3 regions of the Streptomyces sp. P9-A2 genome follow, and region 3 is predicted to be linked to each of the others. Evidence: riboswitches for the same ligand, from Rfam matches in the RefSeq annotation. Region 3 holds a riboswitch; each other region holds the start of a gene.
What was found. A riboswitch is a leader RNA that binds a small molecule or an ion and turns the genes downstream of it on or off. The one in region 3 is predicted to bind cyclic di-AMP.

Region 1 (2,255 bases), 900 kb from region 3:
TGGGGGCCACCGGGCTCGCGGTGTGCGGACAGGGCGCGCAGGTGTACGAAGCCGGTACGGACCGGCTGCTGTGGTCGGTCACCCTGGACCGGGAACTGGCGGAGACCGCGCTGGGGAAGATCGAGGCCGAGGTCGGGGAGCTGTACGCCGCGGTCGACCAGGACGGGGTGGACGGACTCACCCTGATCGAACCGGGCTATCTGATGCCGCACCCGACGCTGCCCGCCGTACGGGTCGAACGGCGGGACGAGCTGTGGGTCCGGCCGATCAGCAAGGTGCTGCTGCGCCATCCCCACCTGACCGACGACGAGTTGGCGGCGACGGCCCGTTCGGTGGTCGGCTCGCTGGCCACGGTCACCATGTCGGGTCCGGGCACCGTGGAACTCCAGCCGTACGGTGTGACCAAGGCGACCGGTCTCGCGCTGGCCGCCGAGCACCTGGGGCTGGAAGCAGGGCGGACCGTCGCCTTCGGCGACATGCCCAACGACATCCCGATGTTCGACTGGGCGGCCCACGGGGTCGCCATGGCCAACGCGCACCCCGAGCTCAAGGCGGTGGCCGACGAGGTCACCACGTCGAACGAGGACGACGGCGTGGCCATCGTCCTCGAGCGGTTGTTCGGCGGAACGGGGCGGCACGTGCCCCCGCACGTGCTGCCCCGCCCCAGGTCCGGGAGAGTGTCCCGGTAGGCCTCGGTGCCGCGGGTGTGGCCGGTGCCGCCGGTGCCGCCGGTGTTCCGGTGCTCAGGCGTCCCGATGGGTCCGGGTGCCTCAGTAGGCGCCGAAGACGTTGTCGATGGAGCCGTAGCGGTCCGCCGCGTAGTTGCAGGCCGCCGTGATGTTCGCGACCGGGTCGAACGGGTCGAAGACCGTACCGGGCACGTGGTAGGCCTGGAAGGTCGGGTCGATGACCTGGAGCAGGCCCTTCGACGGAGTGCCGGCCGCGGCGTTGGAGTCCCACAGGTTGATGGCCTGCGGGTTGCCGGACGACTCGCGCAGGATGTTGCGGTGGATGGAGTCGTAGCTGCCGGGGATGCCGTGCTGCGCCATGACGGACAGCGACTCGTGGATCCAGCCGTCGAGGTTGTCCGGGTACGCGGTCACGGAGCCGGCGTCGGACGTCGCGGCAGCGGCGGAGGCGGGGACGGCGGGGACGGCGGCGGAGGCGGGGGTGGCGCCGAACAGCGGGAGGGCGACCGCCACGACGCCGGCGACGGCGAAGGAGCGGACGAGGCGGGAGCGGCCGAAGCGGCGGGGCGGACCGGATGCGGTCATGTCTGTGTTCCTCTCCTACGCCTGCGAGGTGAGCTGTCGGGTTCGGGCGGGAGAGTGCCCGGCCGTGCCCCTGCGGGCATGGCTTCACCCCGAGCCGTTCCGGGTGCGAACCGGTCCGGCGGCTTACCTGGGTCCCCCGCTCCTGCCGTGCGTGAGTTCATCGATGGGTGGCGCGGGCGGTGGCAGGATTCGGCGTTCGCCCGACAGGCCGGGAACGTATGCGAGTGCACTTGTCGGAAACAAGTGCAACCGTCACAGAACACGCTGCTTGATCTTGTATCGGGCTGTTTGCGACGCTTGGATCTTTGTGGATGCAAAGGGTCAACTCGCTCCCGGCGCAAGGGGAATCGCCGACGGGCGTGAGGGGGTGGGTGTGCCGGGGTGCGCGTGACTCACTTCACTGGCCGTACGGCGTGTTCACATTTGCCACCAGGAGGGATTTACTTGGTAATTACGGCAAATCGGGCCTCTGGGTGGGCAGGATGATTCGCGTGCCGGATCGTGTGCCGGATCGCGGTTCGGGGTGCGTCCCGAGGGTGGGTCGTCGCGCCCGAAAGGCGAGGAATATCCTTTGTTACCAACTGATCAGAAACGATCTGGTTGTGATCCGATATCGGAGGGTGCCGTGAGACGCCGTGCACGCCTGCGCAGGTGAGTCTGGGGAATGTGGGTGCTGGCGGTGATCGAAACATGACCGGATACGCTGACGCGAGTGATGTCAGCGACCTATCGACAGACTGTGCACGACGTCTAAGCGCCAGTGGACACCAGCAGACAGGAGACCCCTCGTGACCGTCGTCGGGCCGTTCGGGCTGAGCGTGCGGGACCAGGCTCTGGAAGCCGATGTCCAGGCCGGGATGACGGCTGTCGAGGAGGGGCTGCTCGAGGCCACCAAGAGTGAGGTGCCCTTCATCACGGAGGCCGCCCAGCACCTGGTGCGGGCCGGCGGCAAGCGGTTCCGGCCGCTGCTCGTGATGCTCT
Region 2 (2,255 bases), 600 kb from region 3:
AGCGCCGACCAGGCCAGCCGCGGCCAGCAGATAGCGGTGGCCGAGAAGATCCTCGCCGACCAGGGTGTCGACGCGTGGAGGGCCTGCGGGCTGCTGGGGGGCCTGGGTCAGGACTCGCCCGTGCTCGACGTCGGCACCGGTACGCAGGACGACTCGTCGGACAAGTACGGTCCCGAAGGGTCCGACACTCCGTCGCCGTCCCAGTCCTCCGACTCCTCGTCGGACGCGAAGGACACCGCGGACGGCAAGGAGAAGGGGGAGGGCGCGGACGGATCGGCCGAACCCGACGCTTCTTCTTCCGCCTCCGCCTCCTCGTCTCCCTCGGCCTCGGGCAAGGGTAAGGAATCGGGCAAGTCGGGACAAAAGGGCGGCGCTTCGGGATCGGCCGACGGCGAGAGTTCCGGCAGCGGCCGTCACCGCGGCGCCAGCGCCGAGGAGGAGGCGCGTAAGGACCGTGAGGCCGGATCCTCCGGCCGGCACGCCTCGCGTGGCGGCCTCGGTTTCTCACGCGGTCTTGACGGCTCGTCCCCGTCGAGCGGCTCCGGCGCGAACTCCGGGAGCGACTCCTCGGCCGCCTCCGACTTCCTCGCCTTCGACGGAGAGGGCGAGGTCGTGGGCGCGGCCGTCCCGAACCTCATCCTTCCCAGTCAGGCGCTCGGGTTCGGGTCCTGATCGGGCAACGGCTGACATTCGGTCGGCAGTCGGGCGCGGGAGTCTCTCCCGACCGGGCGGCGGGCGGCGGGCGTGCGCCGGTCGCGCGGTGACGGGGCGGCAGGTGGGTCGGCGCGCGAAAAAGCGCGCCGGCAAAGCCAGTTGAGGGTCACGTTTCGCGATGAATGTCCGGTTTAAAGGCGATGAGAGATAGGTCTCAGAAGCCCTGATCGTCTTTGATAATCTGCCGATCCCGTGTCTACGGTCGTGACCGCTCGCCATCGCGGGCCCCGGCCGCCACCACGCCGAATCCTGCCAGTGGCGGTACGGGAACAGCCGTCGCGTCATGCGCCGTAGGCAGGAGCGGGGGACCCAAGGTAGGCGCCGGATCCGGTGGAGAAAGCCGGATGCGGCTTGGGGTGAAGTCGCGTCCCGGGAGGGACGCGGCCGGGCAACTCAACCGGCCCGAACCCGACAGCTCACCTCGTAGGCGTCGGTGAGGGGATCCAACCATGCTGTTTTCCGGCAAGGGCAAGCACCGTCGTCCGTCCAAGGCCACCCGTGTCATCGCCATCGCCGGCGTCACCGGTGCCGCCGTCGCCGCCCCGCTGATGGCGGCCGGCAATGCTTCCGCCGCAACCGCCTCCGAGTGGAACTCGGTCGCCCAGTGCGAGTCCGGCGGCAACTGGTCGATCAACACCGGCAACGGTTACTACGGCGGTCTGCAGTTCTCCGCCTCCACCTGGGCCGGCTACGGCGGCACGACGTACGCCGGCACCGCCGACCAGGCCAGCAAGGCCCAGCAGATCGAGATCGCCGAGAAGGTCCTCGCGGGCCAGGGCAAGGGTGCCTGGCCGGTCTGCGGCAAGGGCCTGTCCAACGCCGCCCACGGCGGTGGCGGTTCCGCCGAGGGCTCGGGCAACCAGGGCTCGGGCAACCAGAGCTCCGGCGGCCAGAACAGCGGCTCCTCGCAGGAGGCCCCGAAGCAGGAGGCTCCGAAGCGGGAGTCCCAGGAGCGGAGCACCGAGGCCGCTCCCGAGCGTTCCGCCGAGCAGAAGGCCTCCCGCTCCGACGAGCGTCCGGCCGCCAAGAAGACCGTCACCACCCCGACCGGCGAGAAGGTCGAGAAGGGCGACGGCGAGTACAAGGTCGCCAAGGGCGACACCCTCAGCTCGATCGCCTCGGAGCACGACGTCAAGGGCGGCTGGGACAAGCTGTTCAAGCTGAACGACGACATCGTCGAGGACGCCGACCTCATCTACCCGGGTCAGCAGCTGCACCTGAAGTAAGGCGCGGCCGCACGTCCGGCTCCTCCCCCACGGGGTCCTTGCCCCGCTCCGGCGCGTATCCCCCATACGCGCCGGAGCGGGGCTTCTCCGTGTTCGAGGCCGGATCCGGTCCGTACGCGGTGCCGGACCCGGCCTCCCGTCTCCCGGCCTCCCGCCCGTCTCCCGGCCTCCCGCTCCCGCCCCCGTTTCCCGGCCTCCCGCCCCCGTCTCGCGGTTTTCCGTCTCCCGGTTTTCCGATACCGCCTTTGTTCCGTTCGGAAACAATTTACTCTCGGTTCTGTCCGCGAAGCGGCCGACCGGATGGCCGATCGCTCC
Region 3 (2,255 bases):
GCTCCCGGTGGCCGCCGACCACCACTGGCTGGCCCTCGCCTGTGAACTGGCGGACCGGTGCCCGCCCTCGGAGACGGCGTTCAGTGTGGGCGCGGTGGTCGTGGCGGCCGACGGCACCGAACTGGCGCGCGGCCACTCCCGTGAGGGCGGCGACCCGACGGTGCACGCCGAGGAGGCCGCCCTCGCCGGGATCGACCCCGCGGACCCGCGGCTCGCGACCGCCACCGTGTACTCCAGCCTGGAACCCTGTGCCCGCCGCACCTCCCGCCCGGAGCCCTGCGCCCGGCTGATCCTGGACGCGGGGGTACGGCGGGTGGTCACCGCGTGGCGGGAGCCGGACACCTTCGTGACGGGAGCCGACGGCAGCGGTGTGCTGGCCGCGGAGGGCGCCACGGTCGTCGTTCTGCCGGAGCACAGGGAGGCCGCCGAGGCGCCGAACAGCCACCTGTCCGGCCGGTGACGGAGGGGCGGCGGATACGTGTGTGCGGAGTGCCCCGCGGATGCCGTATGCTGGTTACACAACGGCGCGGGGTGGAGCAGCTCGGTAGCTCGCTGGGCTCATAACCCAGAGGTCGCAGGTTCAAATCCTGTCCCCGCTACTGAAGGTCGAGGGCCGGAATCCGAAAGGGTTCCGGCCCTCGGTCGTTCCCGTTCCCCCTTCTCGGCCCAGGACCCGTCTTCCGGGTCTTCCGGCGGAGGTTTCGAGAACGCGTCCCCTGGGCAGCCCTTCCGCACCAATGTCACGCCGGGTGACCGGGACGCTGCGCTGCGCATACCATTTGATGGTTCGTCAGGTCCAGTGTGACGAATGAGGGGAGGTCAACTCGCCCGTTTTGAGGTGGTCGTGGCGCTTAAGTCTGCGCGGAATTGTTAACGATCAAGAGGAACAGCTTGGAATACGAGCCCTCCGTCTATTAACGTTCGATAACGCAGCGCGGTCGTCCCAGCCGTCACACGAGTCGGCTCCGTGCGCACGCGCCGAATCCCGCAAGGGAACCGGGGAACCAACACCTTGGGGTGAATCGTGCGGATGCCCCCGTGGAGACACGGGCGGTATGCGCGCGTAGGAGACCTTCCTGCTCCGAACCCGTCAGCTAACCCGGTAGGCGAGAAGGAAGGAAAGGAGTGCGCCCACGTGGCGTCGAACCGGCCTGCTCCTGAGGCCCCCTTCATGCCGAGCCAGCGCGACAGCGAGACCTTCGGCTACGGCAGTATCCGCACCGACGAGGGCCCCTTCGAGGAGTGGAACCCCACCGCGGAGTCCCTTCCTCCCGTGCGCGGCCGGCATCGCGTCGGCAAGCAGCGCGGCGGAGGCCTCGCCCGTAGCTCCACCGTCCTGGGCGTCGGTGTCATAGCCGCTGTCGCCGGTGGCGGCATGGCCAGCGCCCAGACCGGCAAGCCGCCGGTCTCGATCTCGATGCCGGACCTTCCCTCTGTCGGTTCCCTCATCTCCGACGAGGAAACCCCCCAGGGCTCCGCCACCCCGCTCAGCAGCATCGGCACGGTCGCCGCCGAGGCCGAGCAGGACGGCAGCACCTCCGACGCCGGCGAGGTGCTGCGCGCCCGGATCATGGCCCAGGTCGAGCAGCAGCAGAGCCAGGCCGAGGACAAGGCCGCCGCCGAAGCCGCCGCCAAGGCGGAGAAGGAGGCCAAGGAACAGGCCGCCGCCGCGAAGAAGGAGGCGGAGGAGCAGGCCGCCGCCGCCAAGCAGAAGGCGGAGGAGGAGGCCGAGAAGAAGGCCGAGGCCGAGCGTCTCGCCGTGCTGGCCACGCAGTACGCGCTGCCCACCTCCTCGTACACCATCTCCTCGACCTTCGGTCAGGCCGGCGCCTACTGGTCCTCCGGCCAGCACACCGGTCTGGACTTCGCCGCCCCCACGGGCACGCTGATCAAGGCGGTCCACACCGGCACGATCACCTCCGCCGGCTGGGACGGCTCCTACGGCTACAAGACCGTGCTGACCCTCGACGACGGCACCGAGATCTGGTACGCCCACCAGTCCTCCATCAGCGTCAGCGTCGGCCAGCAGGTCAACACCGGCGACGTGATCGGCCGCGTCGGCTCCACCGGCAACTCCACCGGCGCCCACCTCCACCTGGAGGTCCACACCGGTGGCGCCGGCTCGGGCATCGATCCGCTGGCCTGGCTGCAGTCGAAGGGCCTCACCGTCTGAGACATCGGCCCCCGGCCGGTCCCCGCGCGCTCTCACAGCCACAGCCCCGGCAGTCCTGACGACGCCCCCCGACGTCAGCACT

Region 1: it holds a riboswitch for cyclic di-AMP, as region 3 does, so the genes downstream of both, V4Y04_RS21770 (transglycosylase SLT domain-containing protein) here and V4Y04_RS17555 (M23 family metallopeptidase) in region 3, are expected to answer to the same signal.
Region 2: it holds a riboswitch for cyclic di-AMP, as region 3 does, so the genes downstream of both, V4Y04_RS14730 (transglycosylase family protein) here and V4Y04_RS17555 (M23 family metallopeptidase) in region 3, are expected to answer to the same signal.

What each region holds. Positions count from the first base shown of each region.
Region 1 covers NZ_JAZIFX010000001.1:4,770,306-4,772,560, forward strand. Annotated here, with positions in the region: gene V4Y04_RS21765 (HAD family hydrolase) at 1-689, shown strand, start outside; gene V4Y04_RS21770 (transglycosylase SLT domain-containing protein) at 771-1,274, opposite strand; cyclic di-AMP (ydaO/yuaA leader) riboswitch at 1,278-1,447, opposite strand; gene V4Y04_RS21775 (polyprenyl synthetase family protein) at 2,063-2,255, shown strand, end outside.
Region 2 covers NZ_JAZIFX010000001.1:3,278,468-3,280,722, reverse strand. Annotated here, with positions in the region: gene V4Y04_RS14735 (transglycosylase family protein) at 1-672, shown strand, start outside; cyclic di-AMP (ydaO/yuaA leader) riboswitch at 991-1,159, shown strand; gene V4Y04_RS14730 (transglycosylase family protein) at 1,164-1,940, shown strand.
Region 3 covers NZ_JAZIFX010000001.1:3,874,298-3,876,552, reverse strand. Annotated here, with positions in the region: gene V4Y04_RS17565 (dihydrofolate reductase family protein) at 1-460, shown strand, start outside; tRNA gene V4Y04_RS17560 (tRNA-Met) at 526-599, shown strand; cyclic di-AMP (ydaO/yuaA leader) riboswitch at 967-1,124, shown strand; gene V4Y04_RS17555 (M23 family metallopeptidase) at 1,136-2,173, shown strand.